2 regions of the Nesterenkonia suensis genome follow, and region 2 is predicted to be linked to the other one. Evidence: predicted binding sites of a transcription regulator. Region 2 holds the regulator's gene; the other holds the start of a gene.
The links. The regulator LexA, encoded in region 2, represses DNA repair genes until DNA is damaged. The targets are predictions, from matches to a motif close to TCGAACANNTGTTCGA.
Positions count from the first base shown of each region.

Region 1: the regulator LexA is predicted to act here: its motif matches at 2,739-2,754, upstream of ruvA (Holliday junction branch migration protein RuvA).

Region 1 covers NZ_BAAGRN010000001.1:1,231,864-1,243,465, forward strand. The annotation lists gene secD (protein translocase subunit SecD) at 1-282, opposite strand, end outside; gene ACYVKI_RS05365 (preprotein translocase subunit YajC) at 408-755, opposite strand; gene ruvB (Holliday junction branch migration DNA helicase RuvB) at 915-1,988, opposite strand; gene ruvA (Holliday junction branch migration protein RuvA) at 1,985-2,614, opposite strand; gene ruvC (crossover junction endodeoxyribonuclease RuvC) at 2,782-3,477, opposite strand; gene ACYVKI_RS05385 (YebC/PmpR family DNA-binding transcriptional regulator) at 3,490-4,248, opposite strand; gene ACYVKI_RS05390 (M3 family metallopeptidase) at 4,390-6,546, shown strand; gene pgsA (phosphatidylinositol phosphate synthase) at 6,547-7,161, opposite strand; gene ACYVKI_RS05400 (HIT family protein) at 7,161-7,820, opposite strand; gene thrS (threonine--tRNA ligase) at 7,852-9,870, opposite strand; gene ACYVKI_RS05410 (Fpg/Nei family DNA glycosylase) at 10,103-10,993, opposite strand; gene ACYVKI_RS05415 (ribose-5-phosphate isomerase) at 11,016-11,489, opposite strand.
Region 2 covers NZ_BAAGRN010000001.1:740,575-752,176, forward strand. The annotation lists gene hflX (GTPase HflX) at 1-1,736, shown strand, start outside; gene ACYVKI_RS03165 (ATP-dependent DNA helicase) at 1,733-3,778, shown strand; gene lexA (transcriptional repressor LexA) at 3,839-4,627, opposite strand; gene ACYVKI_RS03175 (LysM peptidoglycan-binding domain-containing protein) at 4,925-5,332, shown strand; gene ACYVKI_RS03180 (histidinol-phosphate transaminase) at 5,444-6,592, shown strand; gene hisB (imidazoleglycerol-phosphate dehydratase HisB) at 6,728-7,345, shown strand; gene hisH (imidazole glycerol phosphate synthase subunit HisH) at 7,345-7,983, shown strand; gene priA (bifunctional 1-(5-phosphoribosyl)-5-((5-phosphoribosylamino)methylideneamino)imidazole-4-carboxamide isomerase/phosphoribosylanthranilate isomerase PriA) at 8,066-8,827, shown strand; gene ACYVKI_RS03200 (SseB family protein) at 8,824-9,771, shown strand; gene ACYVKI_RS03205 (MarR family winged helix-turn-helix transcriptional regulator) at 9,843-10,364, opposite strand; gene ACYVKI_RS03210 (PepSY domain-containing protein) at 10,470-11,120, opposite strand; gene ACYVKI_RS03215 (PepSY domain-containing protein) at 11,203-11,602, opposite strand, start outside.

The DNA of each region.
Region 1 (11,602 bases), 490 kb from region 2:
CTGGGTGGCGATCTCAGCCTCGGCAACTCCCGAGCCGTCGACACGCTGGCGGATGATCTCCACGGCCTGCTCCAGCTGTTCGTCATCCAGCTGCTCGTCTCCGTCGACATGCGGTGAGAGCACCATCTGTGTGCCGCCGGAGAGGTCGAGCGCCAGCAGGGGGGCCAACTGGGCACGGTCCTGGGACACTCCGTAGGCCAGCAGTCCGCCCATCCCGAGGATGAGCACCAACAGTCCGATCAGTGCCGCTCGTGCGCGGGACACCGGTGTGCTTGTCGCCATCAGGCTCTGGTCAACCTTCCGCTCGTCGGATGTCTCGAGCCCCGGCGCGCGGTCGCGCTGCCGATGCTCTCAGACGGCACAGCCCGCGCACCGGTCAGGTGGCGGGCTGTGCAGGGGTGCTCGGGTTAGCGGTCCTCGCGCTCTGTGGGCTCCTCGGAGGAGCCCTCTGCGGCGTCCTGAGCCGGGGCCTCAGCCGGGTCCTCGGGGGAGGTCGCCGGCGTCACCACGTGCTGGACCGCCGGCAGCTGGAAGTCGACACGGTCACCGCCGGAGAACTCGAGGGTGACGCGCTGGCGCTCCTCGTCACGGGTCACCACGGTGCCGACGACACCGCCTGCGGTGACCACCTCAGCACCCGGGACAGCGCCGCTGATGGCGGCGGACTGCGCATCGCGCATCTTCTTCCCACGCCGGAAAGTCATCACCATGAAGAGCGCGAGGATGGCGACCATGATCAGCAGAAAGGGGTCCATCAGAGGACACCTCCATCCGCCACGGCTGCCTGGTGCATTGCGAGGTTTCGAGGTTCGTTCACCGGTGGGGCCAATCTGTTCTCTCGGAGGGCAGGTCACGGCACGGGACCACACCACAGGGGCTGCGGACCGAACGGTGCCGTTCAACCGGACAGACTATCAGCTGTCCCCCTGCCGAGCGGTCGGTTCCGCCGCGCCGTCGGAGCGGGGACTGCTGCCGGCGGAGTCCGGAGGCTCCAGACCGAGGTGGCGCCAGGCCTCATCGGTGGCGATCCGCCCCCGAGGGGTGCGGGCCAGAAGCCCCTCCCGCACCAGATACGGTTCCGCGACCGTCTCCACCGTCTCGGTCTCCTCCCCCACCAGGATGGCCAAGGTGGACAGCCCGACCGGACCTCCCCGGAACTTGGTGCACAGGGCCCGCAGCACACCCCGATCGAGTCGGTCGAGACCTCGCCGATCGACCTCATAGGTGTCCAGGGCCTGCCCTGCGGCGTCACGGTCCACGACCGGGACCTGGTGTACCAGAGCCCAGTCGCGGACGCGACGCAGCAGCCGATTGGCGATGCGCGGCGTCCCTCGGGAGCGACCCGCAATCTCGGCGAAGCCCTCGTCGTCGACCTCGATGTCCAGCATCCCCGCGGAGCGCCGCAGCACCTGCTCCAACTCGCCGGCGGAGTAATACTCCAGCTGCCCGGTGAATCCGAAGCGGTCCCGCAGCGGTCCGGGCAGCAGGCCTGCCCGGGTGGTGGCTCCGACCAGGGTGAACGCGGGCAGCTCCAGCGGAATGGAGGTCGCCCCGGCGCCCTTGCCCACGATGATGTCGACTCGGAAGTCTTCCATCGCCATGTACAGCATCTCTTCCGCGGGACGAGACATCCGATGGATCTCGTCGATGAAGAGCACCTCACCCTCGGTGAGCGAGGACAGGATGGCCGCGAGGTCCCCGGCATGCTGGATGGCCGGTCCAGAGGTGATCCGCAGGGCGGCGTTCATCTCTGCCGCGATGATCATCGCCAAAGTGGTCTTGCCCAGGCCGGGTGGACCAGAGAGGAGCACATGGTCCGCGGCGGCCCCTCGGAGCCGAGAGGACTCCAGCACCAGCGACAGCTGCCCCCGGACGGTGGCCTGTCCGACGAAATCCTCCAGGGACTTCGGGCGCAGAGCGGCCTCGAGGACCTTCTCCTCGGCGGCAGGGGCTGTCCCCACCAGCTCGCGCGGATCCTCAGTGCTCATCGGCCGCTCCCGGCGGTGGTCGAGCCGAGCATCCGCAGCGTGTGGCGCAGCACAGCCGCGACCTCCGCCTCGGCCAGCTCCGGGGTCTCATTCAGGACCTGCTCCACCGCGGAGCGGGCGTCCTTCTCCGTCCAGCCCAGCGACGTCAGCGCATCCTGGACCTGGGCGCGCACCTCCTCAGCCCGGGTGGGGGCCTGCGGTGCAGGGTGGGCCGCCGGCTGATCGATGACGAGCTTGCCGGCAAGCTCCAGCAGGATCCGCTGGGCCGTCTTCTTGCCGATTCCCGGGACCTTCGTGAAGGCTGCCGTGTCCGAGTCGGTGATCGCCTGACGGACCTCAGTCGGAGTGTGCACGCTCAACACGGCCAGGGCCAGCCGAGGCCCGACACCAGAGATGCCCAGCAACGTCGTGAAGATCTCCCGCTCCCCCGCGTCGGCGAATCCGAAGAGCAGCGGTGCATCATCCTGCCGGGGCACGAACGAGGTCTGCAGCCTGGTCTCCTGGCCGAGACGGAGCTCCCCCAGCGTCTGCGGCGTCGCCGTGACCTCCAGACCGAAGCCGGAGACTTCGACGACGGCATGATCCAGTCCCACGTGGAGCACCTCGCCCCGGATCGAAGAGATCATCGTCCACCTGTCCTGTCTCGCATGGAGGCGGTCCTGCCGGTCAGTGCCGACCGAACCGTGGGGTGTCCCGGATCACCGCCCGGTCGTGCCATCCAGCCGCCTGGTGCTCCCGAGGACACCCCACTAGTACACATCTTCGAAGAAGACTACCGTGACCGTCGACGATCTCAGGGCCCGACGCGCCCGGATCGCCCACTGGAGGCCGCCCGGCGCTCCGCGTCCCGCCACGCACGCTGCGCCGCCGTCAGACCCGTCCCGCGGGTCTCCGCCGCCTTCTGCAGCGCTGTCCGGGCCCCCTGATGGGTCCGAGTCCCTGCCGCCATGTCATACCGGGTGCCGATGCCCGAACGCCACGCATGGCAGATCGCCACCGCATAGGCGTCTGTGGCGTCCACGGGCTTCGGCAAGGCCGGCAGCCCGAGGATGCGCTGGACCATGCGTGCGACCGCCGCCTTGTCGGCAGAGCCATCGTCAGTGACCGAGCCCTTGACCTCGGAGGGCGTGTGCCAGGCCACTGGTATGCCCCGGGCAGCGGCGGCGGCGATCACCACCCCGGAGGCCTGCGCGGTGCCGATCACCGTCGGCGCATTGTTCTGGGCGAAGACCCGCTCGATCGCCAGCACGTCAGGAGCGTAGACGTCGAGCAGTCGCTCGGCCGCGCGCTGGATCAGCAGGATCCGCTCCGCCAGGTGCTGGTCCGACCGGGTGCCGGTGACCTCCACATGCACCGAGGAGCCGGTGCGGTCCCGGTGCATCTCCACGATGGCGAAACCGCAGCGCGTCAGCCCCGGGTCGACCCCCATGATCCGCTGGGCCACCCGGGAATCGCCGGCCGTGCCGCCCACGGGCCTCGATGCCGCCATCGCCGGCCCGGATCAGCTCTCGGCGTCGAGCGCGGCCAGCGTCTCCGCACTGAGGTCGGCGTTGGTGTGGACGTTCTGCACATCGTCGAGATCCTCGAGCGCATCGTGGAGTTTGAGGAACTTCTTGGCGGCGTCCAGGTCGAGATCGACCTTGACGTCGGAGACGAACTCCACCTCGTCCGAGTCATAGGTGATGCCGGCGGCCTCCAGTCCCGTGACCACATCCTGCAGGTCCTGGGGCTCGGACTGCACCTCGAAGGAGTCCTCATGTTCGATGACCTCTTCGACGCCGGCCTCCAGGACCGCTGCCAGCACGTCGTCCTCCGTGAGCCCCTCCTTGGGAACTGTGACCACACCCTTGCGTTGGAACATGTAGGCCACACTTCCAGGGTCCGCCACTGTCCCGCCGGAGCGGGTCACCGCCACCCGCACTTCGGACGCCGCACGGTTGCGGTTGTCCGTGAGGCACTCGACGAGCAGCGCTGAGCCCTGCGGCCCCCGCACCTCATAGGTGATCTCCTCATACTCCACGGCGTCACCGGTCAGACCTGCTCCGCGCTTGATGGCCCGGTCGATGTTGTCATTGGGGACCGAGTTCTTCTTCGCCTTGGAGACCGCGAGGTCGAGGGCCGGGTTGCCCGCCGGGTCGGGGCCTCCGTTGCGCGCGGCGACCTCGATCTGCTTGATGTACCGGGCGTTGATCTTGGCACGCTTGGCGTCCACTGCCGCCTTGCGGTGCTTGGTGTTGGCCCATTTGGAGTGGCCGGCCATAGTTCTCCGTTCTCGTCTGTCAGGGTTCTCGTCCGTCTGGGTTCTCGCCTGCCAGGAATGCAGGGCAGCGCATGTCGAGGCGACATGCCACGCGTAGTCTGTCTATCAGCCTACCGTCGACACGTTCGGAAAGCAGACGCCATGACTCACTCGACCTCGGCCGCCTCCACCGCCGACCATCCTGCGCCGTCCATCTCGCCTGAGGCCGCTGTGGACCCCTTCGGTGCGGGCTTCCTGCTGGACCATCAGCATCCGGACATGCGGATGATCACCGACGAGGACTGGCTGCCTGCCTTCCGGGCCGCGATGGCCGAGCAACGCCATGACCTGGAACAGGTGACCGCCGACGACACCCCGGCGGACGTGGACAACACGCTGCGGGCGATCGGTCGTGCCGGGCTGCGCCTGCGCCGCATCCGCCGAGCGTTCTCCTGCCTGCTCTCCGCTGACGGTACCGAGGCTCTCCACCAGGTCCAGGCGGTGATCTCACCGGAGCTGGCCGCTCACCGTGACTGGATCCAGCTCCATCCCGGGCTGCATCGCCGCCTGCAGGCCCTGGCCGCCCGCGCGGACTCCGGCGCCACCACGCTCAACGCTGAACAGGCCCGGTTCCTCGAGCAGCTCCTCGTCGAGGCCCGCACCGCCGGCGCCGGCCTTGACGAGGCCTCCCAGGCCCGGCTGCGAGGCCTCAACCGCCGTCTCGCCGAGGAGGAGGCCGCCTACCAGCGGCTCCAACGCCGGGAGGCGGTCGAGGCCTCAGTGCTGGTGACCGCCCCGGCCGCTGTCTCCGCGATGAGTCCGCAGGACCGGTCTGCGGCCGCCGCCGCGGCCCGCGAAGCCGGCCACGACACCGGACATCTGCTGGGTCTGACCATGCCTGTCCAGCAGCCGCTGTCGGCCTCGCTGCCGGACCGGGCTCTTCGGCGGCGCCTCCACGAGGCATCGACCTCGCGCGGCACGCGGCCCGGCGAGGACGGCCGGACGACCCGGCAGATCGGTGCGCAGATCGCCGTGCTCCGCGCACGACGCGCCGAGATCCTGGGACACCGTCACCACCTGGACGCCGTGCTGCCGTTGCGCACGGCCACGGACCGTCAGGCCATCGAAGCGATGCTGCGTCCCGTGGTCCAAGGCGGGCTGCGACGCCTGGCCTCTGAGCTGACGACCGTCGAGGAGCATCTGCGCACCACCGGAAAGATCGACGACGAGCTCCGCCCATGGGACATCAGCTACGGGATGGCCTGCGTCGCTCGGTCGCGGAGCTGCCGGACCGAAGGCACCGCAGGATCGGCTGAAGGCGCACTGCCGCTGAAGACGGCGTTGTCCCGGGTCTTCTCTGCGGCCGGTCAGGTGTACGGGCTGCAGATGGTCGAACGTGCTGACCTGCCGTCGTTCGTCGAGGGGGCGCGTAGTTTCGAAGCCCGCGAGGACGACGGCACGGTGACAGGCATGGTCCTGCTCGACCTCTTCCGCCGCCCCACGAAGGCCGGCGGAGCCTGGATGAACTCCTTCTCCGTGGCCTCCGGGCTGACCGGCACCCGACCGGTGGTCATCGTCTGTCTGAACATCGCACGACCCTCCGACGGGGAGACCGCCTGGGTCACCCGCGCCGAGCAGCGCACGCTGTTCCATGAGTACGGCCACGCGCTGCACGGTCTGCTCGCCGAGACCGAGTTCGACGAGCTCTCGGGCACCGCCGTACCACGGGACGCCGTCGAATTCCCCTCACAGGTCAACGAAGTCTTCGCCGAACTCTGGCCGAGGGCCGAGGCCGAATCCCCGGAGGCCGACCCCCCGGACGCCGCTTCTGCAGAGTCCCCGACGCACGACCTCGGGGACGCACAGTGGTGGGGCCAAGGCCTGAAGACGGTCGAGCACGTCGCCGCCGTCGTGCTCGACCTGGCCTGGCACACGCTGAGCGCCGAGCAGGCAGAGGCGGCGGCCACCGATCCAGAGGCCTTCGAACGGCACGCTCTGGCTGCCTGGGGCCTCGACCATCCCCTGGTGCCGCCGCGCTACAGCACCGGCGGCTTCAAGCACATCTTCGCCGGTTCCGGATACGCCGCGGGATATTACTCCTACCTGTGGGCGGAGGTGCTCGCCGCCGACGCCGCCGAGTGGTTCCGTGGAACCATGGGAGATGCCCCGGCCCTGGCACGGGCCGGTCGGCGCTTCCGCCGCGAGCTGCTCAGCAGGGGAAACACCCGTGACATCCAGGAGTCCTTCCGCCGGGCAGTCGGTCACGACCCGTCCATCACCCCGATGCTGCGCGCCCGGGGAATGGACACGCCCACATGATCACCGACTCTGCCGATGGGCCTGACGCCGGACGCTGACCATGCGCTGGCCCACTGTCACCGCCGAGGCCGCGGCCAGCAGGGTGAGCACGCCCAGCAGCACCCCCGGGTGGAGCCCCAGTCCGGTGAACCCGGTGAACACCAGAGTCGCCACCATCCGCTCCGGCCGCTCGGCGACGCCGACGTCGGCGGTGTAGCCCAGCGCCTCGGCCTTCGCCCGGACGTAGGAGACCAGGCCCCCGAGCAGGAGGCAGGCCGCGGCCGCCACTCCGATCCACGGGTGATCGCCGCCGGTGAAGAACCAGACCAGCAGACCGAGGAACACCGCCCCGTCCTGGACCCGGTCCAGGGTCGAATCCAGGAAACCTCCCAGGGGTGAGGTCTTCCCGGTGGAACGGGCCATGAGCCCGTCGATGAGGTCGGAGAAGACGAACAGGGTGATGAAGACCGTGCCCCAGAACAGCTCACCCAAGGGGTAGAAGATCAGGGCGCCGAGGCTGACTCCGAGGGTCCCGACGACGGTGACGGCGTTCGGAGTGACCCCCATCCGAATCAGCAGGCGGGCGATCGGGGTGAACAGGGCGGCGAAGAAGGTGCGTGCGTAACGATTGAGCATCAGGCCTCGCCCTCGCCCGCACAGGACTCGGCCCCCCGGGTCGCATCCTGCCGCCCGACGCTCGGGCTGTCCGTCGTGTCATCCGCCTGATCATCGGTGAACCTGCGGGCGGCCTCGTCCCAGGCGGCGTGCAGCAACCGGTGGGTCTCTCCCAGCGTCTGAGCCATGTTCTTGGTCTGCGCGATGATGGGCAGGAAGTTGCCGTCTCCACCCCAGCGGGGCACCACATGCTGGTGCAGATGCGCGGAGATGCCCGCGCCGCCGGCCTTGCCCTGGTTCAGCCCCAGATTGAACCCCTCGGGAGCGGCCACGGCGCGCAGCGCCGCCATCGCAACCTGGGAGAGGCGCATGAACTCCTGCGACTCCTTCAGGGTGAGATCCGTGAGATCCGGAACATGCCGATAGGGGCACACCAGCAGATGGCCCGGATTGTACGGATAGAGATTGAGCAGCACGTAGCAGTGGTCGCCCCGGTGGACGATCAGCGACTCCTCGTCCGATCGTGCCGGACCGGCGCAGAAAGGACAGTCGTCGACGCCGGAGACCTGGTCCTGGCCGCGCTGCATGTAGGCGATGCGATGCGGATTCCAGAGCCTCTGGAACGCATCAGGCACGCCGGCGAGGGTGAAGTCGTCCTGCTGAGCACCGGCGTCGCCCATGAAGTCGCGCTCCCGATCCACCACGAGGGGCTCAGACCTGACGGTCCTCGATGGCCTTCAGGATCCGCGTCACGGCCTCCTCGACGGGGACCTGATTGTCCTGGCTGCCGTCACGGAAGCGGAAGGACACCGCGCCGGCCTCGGCGTCCTCACCTCCGGCGATGAGCACGAACGGGATCTTGTCCTTCGAGGCGGTGCGGATCTTCTTCGGGAACCGATCGGTGCCATCCTCCAGCTCCGCACGCACCCCAGCGGCCTTCAGTCGGTCGATGACCTCACCGAGGTAGTCGTTGAACGGCTCGGCCACCGGGATGCCTCGCACCTGCACAGGAGCCAGCCAGGCCGGGAAGGCTCCGGCGTAGTGCTCCAACAGGATCGCGAAGAACCGCTCGATCGATCCGAAGAGGGCCCGGTGAATCATGATCGGGCGCTGACGGGTTCCGTCCTCGGCGGCATACTCCAGGCCGAAGCGCTCCGGCAGATTCGGGTCGACCTGCACCGTGGAGAGCTGCCACTGCCGCCCGATGGCGTCGGTGACCTTCAGATCGATCTTCGGCCCGTAGAACGCGGCCTCGCCCGGGATCTCGGTGAGCTTCAGCCCGGAGTTCACCGCCACGTTGCGCAGCGCCTGGGTCGCATCCTCCCAGAACTGGTCGGATCCGACCCACTTGTCCTTCTCCTCGTCGCGCATGGAGAGCTCCAGCTCGAACTGCTCCAGGCCGAAGTCCCGCAGCAGCGAGACCACGAACTCGACGACCTTGGTGATCTCCTCCTCCAGCTGGTCCTGCCGCACGAACAGGTGCGCGTCGTCCTGGGTGAAACCGCGCACACGGGTGAGCCCATGCAGGGCCCCGGAGCGCTCGTTGCGGTAGACGGTCCCGTTCTCCGCCAGCCTTAGCGGCAGCTCCCGATAGCTGCGCCCCCGCTCCTTGTAGATGAGGATGTGCATGGGGCAGTTCATGGGCTTCAGGAAGTAGTCCTGACCCTGCTTGGTGATGTTGCCCTCGTCGTCGCGCTCCTCGTCCATGTGGATGGCAGGCCACATGTCGTCCTGGTAGTTGGCCAGGTGCCCGGAGGTCGCGAACAGATCCGCCTTGGAGATGTGCGGCGTGTAGACATAGGTGTACCCGGACTCCAGGTGGCGCGCACGGGCGTGCTGCTCCATGATCCCGCGCACCAGCCCGCCCTTGGGGTGCCAGACGGAGAGACCGGAGCCGATCTCCTCGGGGAAGCTGAACAGGTCCAGCTCGCGGCCGAGCCGTCGGTGGTCGCGCCGCTCGGCCTCGGCCAGGCGGTCCTGATAGTCCTTCAGATCATCCTTGGTGGGCCACGCAGTGCCGTAGAGACGCTGCAGCTGCGGGTTCGTCTCCTTGCCCCGCCAATAGGCCCCGGCCGCACGCATGACTGCATACCCGTTGGCGATCAGCTTGGTGTTCGGCAGGTGGGGGCCGCGGCAGAGGTCGGCCCAGACCCGCTGACCCTTGCGGTCCACGTTGTGGTAGATCGTGATGACGTCCCCGCCGACCTCCACATCCGCTCCGTCAGCCGTGGCGTCCCCGCTCGAGGCCCCCAGCAGCTCGAGCTTGTAGGGCTCCTCGGCCATCTGCCGTGTGGCGTCGGCAAGGTCGACCACCTCACGTTCGAAGGTCTGGCCGGACTTCACGATCTTCTGCATCGCCTTCTCGATCTTCTTCAGATCCTCCGGCGTGAACGGTTCCTCGACGTCGAAGTCGAAGTAGAAGCCGTCCGTGATGTACGGTCCGATGCCGAGCTTGGCGCCGGGAAAGAGCTGTTGGACGGCCTGGGCCATGACATGGGCGGTCGAGTGCCGCAGCACGTCGAGACCGTCCTGCTCGGTGATGTCGACAGGCTCGACGACGGCGCCGGCGGGGATCTCACGCGACAGGTCCCAGAGCTCGCCGTCGACTCGCATCACCACAGTGGTCGGCTGCTCCGCGAAGAGGGTGGTCCCGGTGGTGCCCCGCGCGATGCCGGTGGCCTCGCCGTCGATCGTGATGGTGATCTTCTCGGACACAGCGTTCTCGGACACGTGGAACGGTTCTCCTCACGGATCGGCCGGCGTCACCGGCCACGGGCAGGACACATCCGACCCCTCGACGGGGTCGGGAGTGATTCTACGGGACTCGGACTGCTCACACGCATTCCGGCCGCAGACACTGCGCCCAGCGGACGGTGTGACTGGCGCACACCCTCCGTCTCCCCTGCCTCTCCACTCCCCTGCCTCTCCACTCCCTGTCACCCTCCTCCGCCAGCCTACGGAGTCAGCGCTGGCACCCGGGACACCAGTACAGGGTCCGCCCCTGCAGCTCGCGCGCCGCCAGCGGTGTTGAACAGCGCAGACACGGCGTGTCCTGCTGGCGGTAGACCCAGTGTCGGCGTCCGTCGGCAGATGAGAGCATCTCCTCATCCTCGGGTTTCAGGGTCCGGATCACGCCGTCACGGACCCCGTCACGCAGCTGTGCGGTGAGCCGGCACCACAGGGAACCGATGGCCTCACCGGGCACGTCCCGGGCAGGAGACCAGGGGTCGAGGCGCTCCAGGAACAGCGACTCCGCCCGGTAGATGTTCCCCACACCGGCGATCACCGCCTGGTCCATCAGGGCGGCTCCGAGCGGGACCCGGCGTCGAGCCAGCCGACGGGCGAACTCCTCGACGTTCTCGTCGAGGATCACGTCCCGGGGCTGACGCAGCGGGTCGGGACCGAGCCGCGCGATGATCCGCTGGTGTTCCTGAGGCGTGAGCACCGCACATGTGGCGGGTCCTCGCAGATCGGCCCATCCGTGGCGGGAGCGGATACGGGCACGGACGGCCCCCTCCGGCACCGTGGGGACGATCCAGCCGTCGTCGTCATACCGGATCTCCCAGGACTGCCCCGCGGCCCGGGGAGCACCGAGAGTCGCGGCTCCGCCGAAGGTCTCGTCGCCCCGGAAGCTGAACGCCCCGTAGAGACCGAGGTGCACCTGCCAGACGCGATCGTCGACATGGACGAAGAGGTGCTTGCCCCAGGCTTCTGCATGCGCCGGCACGCGCGCGTCCAGCAGCGTCGCACCCGCGGCGAACCGCCCCTGGGGAGAGCTGACCTTCCACTGGCGACCCACGAAGAGCGCCGCGATCTGGTGCGCGAGCCGATGAAGGGTGTGGCCTTCAGGCATGACGGTGGATGACCGGTGACGATCAGTCGACGATCTCGCCGGTCTCCTCGTACCGGGCGATCTTGCCGATCCGGCGCGCGTGCCGCTCCTCCTCAGCCCACCGGCCGGTGAGGAAGGCCTCCACGATCTCGGTCGCCTCCTCTGCGCTGTGCTGGCGGCCGCCGAGGGCGACGACGTTGGCGTCGTTGTGCTCGCGGGCCAGTCGCGCGGTGTCCAGGTTCCACGCCAGGGCCGCCCGGATCCCGCGGACCTTGTTGGCCGCGATCTGTTCGCCGTTGCCGGAGCCCCCGAGAACGATGCCCAGGGAATCCAGTCCGTCACGGCGCTCCTGGGCCACAGCCTCGGCAGCCCGCAGGCAGAACCCCGGGTAGTCGTCGAGCGCGTCGTACTCCTGAGGTCCGTGGTCGATCATCTCGTAGCCCTGGGCGCTGAGGTGCGTCACCAGGTGGGCGGAGAGCTCCATGCCGGCGTGGTCTGTGGCGATGTGGACGCGCATGTCAGGCGGTGTTCCTCTCGGGACTGTCAGGTGGCGGTCGGCTCGGCGACTCCAGCAGGTGCTGAGGCGCCGAGGCCATCCTATGGGGGAATCGGTCCGGCCCTGAATGCGGG
Region 2 (11,602 bases):
GCCCCGACGAGGAGATTATGACGAACACCCATCACGACGACACCACCCCTGGCACGGGGGACGAACCGCGCGAGGACGCAGGCGCTGAGGCGCCGGACGCTCCGGAGAGCCAGGCTGTCGATGACCAGGCCACCGTGGATGCCACTATCGAGCGCATTCTGGCCGCCGATCAGGCCCGTGCCGAGAGCGTCAGCCGTGCCGAAGCACCTCGCGGGACCGGGCGGACCCGGATCATCGCCGACGCGGCGCACCGCCGGGACGGCGACACCGCCGAGGGGGCTCGCGGTTCTGTGCTTGAGGGGCAGGCTCGGGAGCTCGCTGACCTGCGGACCCGCCATACCGAGGCGGACGGCGACCAGTTCGACCTGCTGGAGCGGCGCTCCCTGCGCCGGGTGGAGGGGCTCTCCACCGAGCTGGAGGATGTCACCGAAGTCGAGTACCGCCAGCTACGCCTGGAACGTGTGGTGCTCGCCGGGCTGTGGAGCACCGGCCCCGTCACCGAGGCGGAGCATTCGCTGCGGGAACTGGCCGCGCTGGCTGAGACCGCAGGCTCGACAGTGCTGGACGGCTTCCTGCAGCGCCGAGCCACCCCCGACCCCGGCACGTTCTTCGGATCAGGCAAGGCCGAGGAGATCCGCCAGGCGGTCGCGGACCTGGGAGCAGACACCGTGGTGGTGGACTCCGAGCTGGCGCCGTCCCAGCGGCGCGGTCTGGAGGACATCGTCAAGGTCAAGGTCATCGACCGCACCGGACTGATCCTGGACATCTTCGCCCAGCATGCCAAGTCCCGCGAGGGCAAGGCGCAGGTGGAGCTCGCTCAGCTCGAGTATCTGCTGCCGCGGCTCCGCGGCTGGGGTGAGTCGATGTCCCGCCAGGCCGGTGGGCAGGTCGGCGGCGCCGGCGCCGGAATGGGCTCCCGCGGACCGGGTGAGACGAAGATCGAGCTGGATCGTCGACGCATCAACACCCGGATGGCGAAGCTGCGTCGGCAGATCGCCGGAATGAAGCCGGCCCGTGAGGCCAAGCGCGCCAACCGCAAGCGCCACGCCGTGCCGTCGGTCGCGATCGCCGGCTACACCAACGCCGGGAAGTCCTCGCTGCTCAATCGGCTGACCGACGCCGGGGTGATGGTGGAGAACGCGCTGTTCGCGACCCTGGATCCCACAGTGCGCAAGGCGTCCACACCCGATGGGATCGGCTATACGCTCTCGGACACCGTCGGCTTCGTGCGGCAGCTGCCCACCCAGCTGGTGGAGGCGTTCCGCTCCACCTTGGAGGAGGTCGCCGATGCGGACCTGATCCTTCACGTGGTGGACGCCTCTCACCCGGAGCCGGAGGGGCAGATCAGCGCCGTGCGCACGGTGCTGGCGGAGGTCGACGCCCACGAGGTCCCGGAGATCATCGTGCTGAACAAGGCTGACATGGCCGACGACGTCGTCGTCGAGCGGATCCGGCGCCGGGAGCCGCGCACTGTCCTGGTCTCGGCCCACACCGGTCAGGGCATCGACGAGCTGCGCGAGCTGATCAGCGAGTCGATCCCGCGCCCGAATGTGAGCCTGGAGCTGCTGATCCCCTACTCCGACGGAGACGTGGTCTCTCGGCTGCACGGTGCAGACGCCGAGATCCTCAGCACCGAGTACCTGGCCGAGGGCACGCGGATGAGTGTGCGAGTCCGTCCGGACCTCGCCGCCGAGCTGCAGGAGCACGTCCTCACGGACGAGCCGGGCGCCGCATGAGTCCGCAGGCGCCGACCACCCGGTCCACCGGGCATCTGCGGTCCACTGAGCTCCTCGACCATGCCGTCACCGCCATGGGAGGGGTGCACCGGGAGGGCCAGATGGACATGGCACGCCATGTGGACCACGCCCTGCGTCGTCGGCGGCACCTGTTGGTGCAGGCGGGCACCGGGACCGGCAAATCGCTGGCCTATCTGGTCCCCGCCGTGGTGCACGCCCTGGACAGCGAACGTCCGGTGCTGATCTCCACCGCGACGCTGGCCCTGCAGGCCCAGATCATGGGGCGCGATCTTCCCCGGCTGCTGACGCATCTGGACGGGGAGCTGGAGGATGAGGTCAGCATCGCGCTGGTCAAAGGCCGGGCGAACTACCTCTGCAAGCACAAGCTCGACGGAGGCTTCCCCCAGGAGGATGAGGAGCAGGCGCTGTTCTCCTTCGGTGAGGAGCCTGTAGGGGAGTCCGCACCGGAACCGGGCTCCCGGCTCGGCCGGGAGATCGTCCGGCTGCGGGAGTGGGCCGAAGAGACCGAGACCGGTGATCGGGACGACCTGCCGGAGGGCGTCTCGGACCGAGCGTGGCGTCAGGTCTCGGTCAACGCCGTGGACTGCATCGGACCGCGGAAGTGTCCGATGGCCACCGAATGCTTCTCCGAGCTGGCCCGTGAGCGGGCACAGGACGCTGACCTGGTGGTCACCAACCACGCGATGCTGGCCATCGATGCCTTCGAAGGTCTGCAGGTGCTGCCTGAGCACGACGCGGTCATCATCGATGAGGCCCACGAGCTGGCCGACCGCGTGACTTCGGCGGTGACGGCCCAGCTGTCAGTGCAGATGATTCAGACGGCGGCCAGCTCGCTGCGCCGCCACACGAGCCTCAGCGGCGAGGACCTGCAGGCGGCCGCCATCGCGGTCGACGCGGCCTTCCATGCGAAGGAGTCCGGGCTGCTCACCCGGGGGCCGGACCCGCAGCAGACCCAGGCTCTGGAGATCACCCGCAATGCGGCCCGCACCGCCCTGTCGGACAGCAAGCCATCCGGTGAGTCCGAGGGGGACACCGGGCGCGCCACCGCCCGGGCCCGAGTGCAGGCGGTCCAGGAGACTGCGGAGCGGATGCTGCAGTCCGCGGAGACACCTGACGTCATCTGGCTCACCCGTCCCGGCAGCTTCACCCCTGGCGTCGGCTACCGGGAGGCCGACATCACCGAACCCCCGATCCTGCATGTGGCGCCCACCTCGGTGGCGGGTCGGCTGCGGGACGGGCTGTTCGGCGACAGGACGGTGGTGCTGACCTCGGCGACGCTGACGATCGGAGACAGCTTCGAGCCGGTGGCCGGAGCGCTCGGACTGGGCGGGGAGAAGGCCCCCTCCTGGGACGCCGTCGACGTCGGCAGCCCCTTCGAGTACCCGAAGCAGGGGGTGCTCTACGTGGCGAAGCATCTGCCCGCGCCGTCGCTGAAGACCGCCGAGCAGCAGCGTGACGAGCTGGCTGAGCTCATCGAGGCCTCACGGGGGGCCACATTGGCCCTGTTCTCCTCACGGCGCGCCGCCGAGGAGGCCGCGGAGGACCTGCGTGGTCGGTTGGATGTGCCGATCCTGTGCCAGGGTGACGCGACGATGTCCGCTCTGGTGCGCGAGTTCGCCGAGGACGAGGAGTCCTGCCTGTTCGGCACGATGAGCCTGTGGCAGGGCGTCGACGTCCCCGGCCGGTCATGCCGGATGGTGGCCATCGACAGGATCCCCTTCCCCCGTCCCGATGATCCGCTGATGAGCGCACGCACCCAGGAGGTGGCGCGCAACGGCGGCAACGGCTTCATGCAGGTGGCGGCGACCCATGCGGCGACGCGACTGGCCCAGGGGGCGGGACGGCTGATCCGCAGCGCCGACGACAGGGGAGTGCTGGCCATTCTGGACTCCCGGCTGGCGACCGCCCGCTACGGAGGGTTCCTGAAGAAGTCGATGCCGGACTTCTGGCCGACGGTCAGCGGCGACATCGCGCGCGGGGCCCTGCGCCGACTGGCGGATCAGCACACCGGAGACAGGTGAGTCGCCACCCGCTCCAGGTCGTGACGTCCGTGATGTCCGGCGCTGAGAGCTGCGTGCGGGTCAGAGGCTGCGCAGCACCGTGACGACCTTGCCCATGATGGTGGCCTCGTCCCCCAGAATCGGTTCGTAGCTGCGGTTCTGCGGCAGCAGCCACTGGTGACCGTCCCGTCGGCGAAGGGTCTTCACCGTCGCCTCGTCGTCGAGCAGCGCGGCGACGATGTCCCCGTTCTCCGCGGTCTGCTGCCGACGGACCACGACCCAGTCGTCCTCGAAGATTCCGGCCTCGATCATCGAGTCTCCCCGGACCTGGAGCATGAACAGCTCGCCTTCGCCGGTGAGCTGACGCGGCAGCGGCATGACGTCCTCCACATGCTGCTCGGCCAGGATGGGGCCGCCGGCCGCGATGCGTCCGACCACCGGGATGTCGGTGGTGCGGCTGTCGTTCTGCTCTCGGTAGGCATCCAGATCCACCACGGCGCTGTCGGCCCCCTGGGGGCGCGCCGTCGTCTCGTCCGAGCGTGCGGCGGCCTGCTCCGGCGCCACCTCGGAGTCCGGGGCCAGCAGGCGGCCTGCTGAGTCCCGGATGACCTCCATGGCACGAGGCTTGCCCGGCACACGGCGCAGATAGCCCATCTGCTGCAGGCGAGCCAGCTGGTGAGTCACCGAGGACAGCGAGGCGAGTCCGCAGGCGTCGCCGATCTCGCGCATCGACGGCGGGTAGCTGCGCTCGGCCAGGGACTGCTGGATCACATCGACGATGCTGCGCTGCCGATCCGTCAGGCGGGGAGCCTCCTCCTGCGTCCGCTGGGCGGCTCCGGTCTCCTCGGCTGGTCGCTTCTCCACGGCCATCACTCACGCCTCTCTGTGCAGGGTCTGGACTTGTCCGCCGCCTGGCTCGGCTCTGAGACACCCGATGCGGGACTGTCCATGTCAGAGGATCCTGATGGACTCTGAGGCATGGAGACCCGATCGAACATCGCATCCGAAACTGGGTTCGAACATGTGCTTCAGGCTACGGGACCACAGGTTGCCAAGCCAGCATATTCGAGCGCATGTCTGGCCTCATGTCGAACGAGTGTGCTAGAAATAGAACACAGATTCGAACAGTCTTCGATTCGGCAGCCAGCACGAGAGAGGTCTTTTCCCATGCGTCCCTCGCACGCCTCCTTCACCAGCAGTCGGTCCACTGCGTCTCCTGGCGACGCCGGGCACTCCGCGCCTGCCGGGCAGGGCACGACAGTGACGCTGACCCGCCGGGGGCGGCTGCTGTTCGTCGGGCTGCCGGCACTGGTGCTGCTGGCGGCAGCCTTGGTCGGCCTCGCCCTGCTGGTGGGCAGCTTCACGAACCTGGCTCAGGCCTCCGGCCAGGAGGCCCTCGGGGTCGAGGCGATCGAGGTGACCGTCACCCCCGGGGACACGCTGTGGAGCGTGGCGTCCCGTGTGGACTCCGAAGAGGACATCCAGGTGCTGATCACGCGGATCGCCGAACTGAACGATCTCTCCTCCTCGGAGCTGCACCCGGGGCAGACTCTCGATGTCCCGGTGGTGGACTGACCACCAGCATCCCGGAGCGGACGCGCAGAGAGGGCGATCCACCATGACGCGAGACGTCAAGATCGCGGAAGATGCTGACTCGGGTCCCAGCGCCGCGAGTAGGATGGCCGAGTGACTTCTCAGCAGAACGGGGCAGGCGGCGCGACGCCGTCGACGGCGACCCCCAGCCGATCCGAACGCCTGGCGCGGCTTCCGCTGCGTGACGAGTTGCGGGGGCAGGAACCCTATGGGGCGCCTCAGTTGACCGTGTCGGCGATGCTCAACGTCAACGAGACCACCTATGGCGTGCCCGCCGACGTCGTGGATGCGATCACCGCAGAGGTCCGCGCCGCCGCGCAGTCCCTGAACCGGTATCCGGACCGCGAGTTCACCCGGCTGCGGGAGAAGCTCGCCGACTACCTGGGGCACGGGCTCAGCGCCGAGAACATCTGGGCCGCCAACGGGTCGAATGAGATCATGCAGCACATCCTGCAGGCCTTCGCCGGTCCAGGGCGTTCCGTGATGGCGTTCCCGCCGACCTATTCGATGTATCCCCTCTATGCCCGCGGGACCTACAGCGAGTACATCGCCGGCACCCGGGCGGAGGACTTCACGCAGAGCCCCGAGGACGTGGCCGGTCAGATCCGCACCCACCGTCCCGATGTGGTGATCCTCTGCTCCCCGAACAACCCCACCGGCACTGCGCTGGGTCTCGACGTCGTCGAGGCCGCCTATGAGGCGGCCCTCGAAGGGGACACCATGGTCGTCGTCGATGAGGCCTACGGGGAGTTCCGGCAGAACGGCACCCCGTCGGCGCTGGAGCTGCTGGACGGGCGGGAGCGGCTGATCGTCTCGCGGACCATGAGCAAGGCGTTCGCGTTGGCCGGCGGACGGCTGGGCTACCTGGCCGCCGCCGAGGAGGTGACCGATGCGCTGCGTCTGGTGCGGCTGCCGTATCACCTCTCCGCGGTCACTCAGGCGACTGCGGAGGCCGCACTGGATCACAGCGAGACGCTGATGGCCAATGTGGAGCGCATCAAGGGTCAGCGGGACCGCATCGTGGAGGCCCTCACCGCGTTCGGCCTCACTCCCGCGCCGTCCGACGCGAACTTCGTCTTCTTCGGCGGTCTGCAGGACGAGAAGGCGGCCTGGCAGCATCTGCTCGACACCGGAGTGCTCATCCGAGACATCGGGATCCCCGGCCACCTGCGGGTGACCGCCGGCACCGAGGAGGAGACCACCGCATTCCTCGAGGCCCTGGGACGACACCTGGGCCGCTGACTCGGCGGACCGGTGACGGCCGCACCTCTGTCCAGCGGCTGAGACCGCCGCCGACGCCGCGGACCCCGTCTGCGGTGATGCGTAGACTGGAGGCGGCGTCATCAGACCCCACCCCCGTACCCACGAGCAGGAGCCATGGGAGCAGAACTGATCTCGGGCCGCACGGCCCAGATGGAACGAGTCACCTCCGAGTCGAGTGTGCGCGTGCGCATGGATCTCGACGGAACCGGCACCTCGGAGATCTCCACCGGCGTGCCGTTCTTCGACCACATGCTCACCGCGTTGTCGAAGCACGCCCTGATCGACCTGCAGATCGAGGCCACCGGGGACACCCACATCGACGTCCACCACACAGTGGAGGACACCGCCATCGTCCTCGGCGAGGTGCTGCGCACCGCCCTGGGGGACAAGGCGGGAATCCGCCGCTTCGGCGAAGCCACGGTTCCGCTGGACGAGGCCCTGGCCCAGGCGGTCGTCGACGTCTCGGGGCGCCCCTACCTGGTGCACAGCGGCGAGCCTGAGGGCCAGCAGTACCACCTCATCGGAGGGCACTTCACCGGGTCGATGACCCGGCACGCCTTCGAAGCGATCACCTACCACGCCGGAATCTGCCTGCACATGCGCGTCATGGCTGGCCGCGACCCGCACCACATCGTGGAAGCGCAGTTCAAGGCCTTCGCCCGTGCCCTGCGGGCGGCCGTGGAGTCCGACCCGCGGGTGGAAGGCATCCCCTCGACCAAGGGAGCGCTGTGATGGCGAAGCCCGAGGTCGTCGTCCTCGACTATGGCTCCGGCAACGTCCACTCGGCGGTCCGTGCCCTGGAGCGCGTCGGCGCCCAGGCGACCCTCACCCGGGAGCCCCAGCAGGTCCTCGCCGCCGACGGCCTCGTGGTTCCGGGCGTGGGCGCCTTCGCCGCGGTGATGGATGCGTTGAAGGAGATCGACGCTCCGCGCTGGATCGGGCGTCGGGTCGCCGGCGGGCGCCCTGTGCTGGGCATCTGTGTGGGGCACCAGATCCTGTTCGAGCGCGGTGTCGAGCATGGCATCGCCGCCGACGGGATGGGGGAGTGGCCCGGGGAGGTGACCGCCCTCCCGGAGGACGTCGTGGTCCCGCACATGGGCTGGAACACCGTCCGCGCCGCGGAAGGATCTGTGCTCTTCGACGGGCTCGCAGACGAGCGCTTCTACTTCGTACACTCCTACGCCGTCCAGCAGTGGGACTTCGATCAGACGGTCGACTCCATGGTCGCCCCGAAGGTCACCTGGTCCCACCACGGTGCGGACTTCATCGCCGCCGTGGAGAACGGTCCGCTGGCGGCGACCCAGTTCCACCCGGAGAAGTCCGGTGATGCCGGCATGCAGCTGCTGAAGAACTGGATCGAGAGCCTCTGAACGTCAGGCCGGCCAGCACCGATCCGGCCCTGATACCCCACCACCCGCAGGAACATCGCCGCAGGAAGAGAGACCCGACGCCATGGCCGAGAACGCCCCCGAGACCGCCACAGTGCCCGCCCTGGAGCTGCTGCCCGCCGTCGACGTCGCTGACGGTCAAGCCGTCCGCCTGGTCCAGGGGGAGGCGGGCTCCGAGACCGGCTACGGCGACCCGCTGGAGGCCGCACTGACCTGGCAGCAGCAGGGAGCAGAGTGGATCCACCTGGTGGACCTGGATGCGGCCTTCGGCCGCGGGCACAACCGCGATGTCCTGGCCCGCGTGGTGCGGGAGCTCGACATCAGGATCGAACTCTCCGGCGGCATCCGTGACGATGAGTCCCTCGACCGGGCCCTCGAGTTCGGGGCCACCCGGGTCAACCTGGGCACGGCCGCGCTGGAGGACCCGGAGTGGACGGCTCGAGCCATCGAGCGCCATGGCGAGGCCATCGCAGTGGGGCTCGACGTCCGGGGCGAGACCCTGGCGGCGCGCGGCTGGACGCAGGAGGGCGGGAACCTGTGGGAGGTGCTGGAGCGGCTGGAGGAGGCCGGCTGCCCACGGTATGTGGTCACCGATGTCACCAAGGACGGCACGCTGCGCGGCCCGAACACCGAGCTGCTCGCTGAGGTCTGCCGCCGCACGGCCAAGCCGGTGGTGGCCTCCGGCGGGATCTCCTCCGTCGAGGATGTCTCGGCGCTGGCGCAGATGGTCTCCCACGGTGTGGAGGGCGCAATCATGGGCAAGGCGCTCTATGCCGGACGATTCACCTTCCCCGAGGCGCTGAAGGCGGCCTCCGCCTCGGCATGACGCACCACCAGGGCGAGCACCACCAGAGCCAGCGGGGCCACTCCGCGTCCCGGGACGGCGCCGCTGAGACCTCGGGCCGTGCGCTGCCCGCGCACATTGCGAACCTGCTGGCCCGCCAGTCGAGTACCGCTGACGGCCGGGCCGGGGACTCCGCCGGGATTCCCTGGGACGGGCGGGACCTCTCCGGGGACGGGAACCCGCTGCACACCTTCGACGGTGACGACGGCCGGATCACCCGACAGGTCGCCGCGGCGCGCGACGGGCTGCTCGATGGCGCACTGGACGAGGCCGGGTTCGTCAATGCGTTGCGGGGCGAACGGTTGTTCGTCCCGGTGATCGCCACGGTCGCGGATCAGGGGCAGGCCCACGACGGCGCCCCGGCCGGGGACAAGGAAGCTGACATCGCGCTGGTGAGCATCACCTCGGCCTCCGGGCGCTCCACGATGCCGGCCTTCACCTCGGTGGAGGCGCTGACCGCCTGGCATCCTGAGGCGCGTCCGGTGGCCGCCGAGGCCGAACGGGTCATGCTCGCCGCGCTCGGGGAGAGCGCCGAGCTGGTCGTGGTGGATCCCGGAGCTGAGCTGACCTTCGTGCTGCGCCGCCCGGCCGTGGTGGCTCTCGCCCAGGGTGCACCGTGGACACCGTCGTACCAGTGCCCGCAGGTCGCTTCCGCGTTGGAAGGGATCGTGGGGCAGTGTCTCGGAGTGACCCGTCTGGTCATGGCACCGGGGAAGGGCGTGGGCACGGTGACCGCCTCTGGTGACCCGGTCTCCGGTGGTGGAAGCGGCCCGGAGCTGAGCATCGGTGTGGTGCTCGAGCCCGGACTGGATGCGGTCGACGCGCGCCTGGCGCTGGCCAGTGTGCAGGCGTCCCTGGAGCACCTGGAGGTGCTGGCCGAGCGCGCCGACTCGGTGGAGGTCGTGCTCGCCCGCGAATCCGGCTGACGGCTCAGGCGGCGGCACCGGCGGCACTGTCCGCTCTCGGTGACATCGCGCGGATCGTCAGGGTCAGGGCGTCACCGCAGTTCGGTCTCCCTGGCGGTCGCCAGCAACTGATGGCAGATCTGTTGCAGCGAGGCGGCCTCGGCGTCGTCGACGGAGTCGTGGAATATCTGCCGGATGTGCTGGGCGTGGACCTGGGAGGCTTCCTGGAAGATCCGTCGACCCTCATCGGTGAGAGCCGCAGTCATTCCGCGGCGGTCGGAAGGATCGGCGCACCGGGTGATGAGGCCCCGGGCCTGCAACGACTTGGCCTGGTAGGACAGCCGGGACGGAGAGAAGATCATCCGCTCGGCGAGCTCACCCATGCGCAGCTGGTTTCCCTCCGCCTCGGACAGGACCAGCAGCAGGTTGTAGTCGGCGAGGCGCAGACCTGTGGTGGCGTGAAGGCGCTTCTCCATCTTCACATTGATGGTCGCAGCGGTCTCCACGAACGTGCGCCAGGCGCGTGCCTTCGGAGAGGACCCGGTGAGGTCCCGGGCCGGGGGACGGGCCTCCGTAGAGTTCCCTGGGGCGCTGTGGCCTTCGACGGCGGTCACGCGGCCACCTCCTGCGTGCGTCGGTCGTGCGGGTGATGCGAGTCCGCTCAGTCTACGGCACCCGAGGGGACACCAGGATGTCGCGATGCCCGCCCGACGACGGCCTCAGTCGTCCACGTCGAGGACCTCGGCCGAGGTGACGTCCACCATGAGGTCGTGGCCATTGTCGAGCTCGATCTCCCAGACGACGACGCCGTCCTCGGTGTCGAGTTCGGCCTCGTCGATGAAGACCCCGGAGGCGTCATCGGCGTGCTCCTCGGCGGCTCGCAGAGCCTCGGCGAAGTCGACCTGGATCGCCTCGATCTCCCGCAGGTCGTCACCGTCCGGGGCGTCGTCGTCCTCGGTATGGACGATCTCCCCGGTCGCCTGGTCCGTGTGGACCTCGCGCTCCACTCCCTCGACGAGAACGTGCCACTCGTAGAGGCCGTCGTCGGCTTCCACCGCGAAGACCACCCCGTCGGGGTGCTCGGCCTGGACGGTGTCGAGCCCACCATAGGCCGGGTGGTCAGCGTCGGCGGAGTCTGAGGACGCTGCGTCGTCAGTGCCGTCGTCAGAGCCGTCCTGAGTGGTGTCCTCAGCAGTGTCGTCCCCGGCGTCGCTGTCTTCGCCGATCGTCACCGTCGTGTCCTCCCCCTCCTCGGCAGGGTCATCCGGTCCGCAGGCGGTCAGCGACAGCGCCATCAGCGTCGCCACGGACGCTCCGGTGACCGTCCTGGGGGCGAGCAGCCGGGAGGTCGGGGTCATGGGCAGGGGCATGCTGATCTCCTTCAGGGATGTGCTCCGGTGGATGCGGGAGCGGGTCGCGCACACCACGACCCGGGCTCGTCAGTCGGGCTCGTCAGTCGGTGTCGTCGTCCATGGTGTCGGGGTCGCCGCCGATGTTGTTCTCCTCCACGGGGCTGGGTCCCTCCGGCACGATGGCGCCGTTGCGTGCGTCGATGATCACGGTGTTCTCGGAGTCCGGACCTTCCACCGTGATGCTCCAGACGATGAGCTCCCCGTCACGGTCCTCCAGCTGGGCGCTGAGGACCAGACCCGAGGATTCGGTGCGGGCGATCTGCATGGCGCGCAGCAGGGGGACGTCGGCCTCGGCGGCCCGAGCCTGCAGGTCCTCGTCTGCCGCACCGCCGTCGTGGGTCTCGGACTCAGCGGTGCCCTCCGGATCGGTGACGACGATGCGGATCTCCTCTCCGCCGACCAGGACCTCGACGCTCATGCCACGCTCATCCGCACCGGTC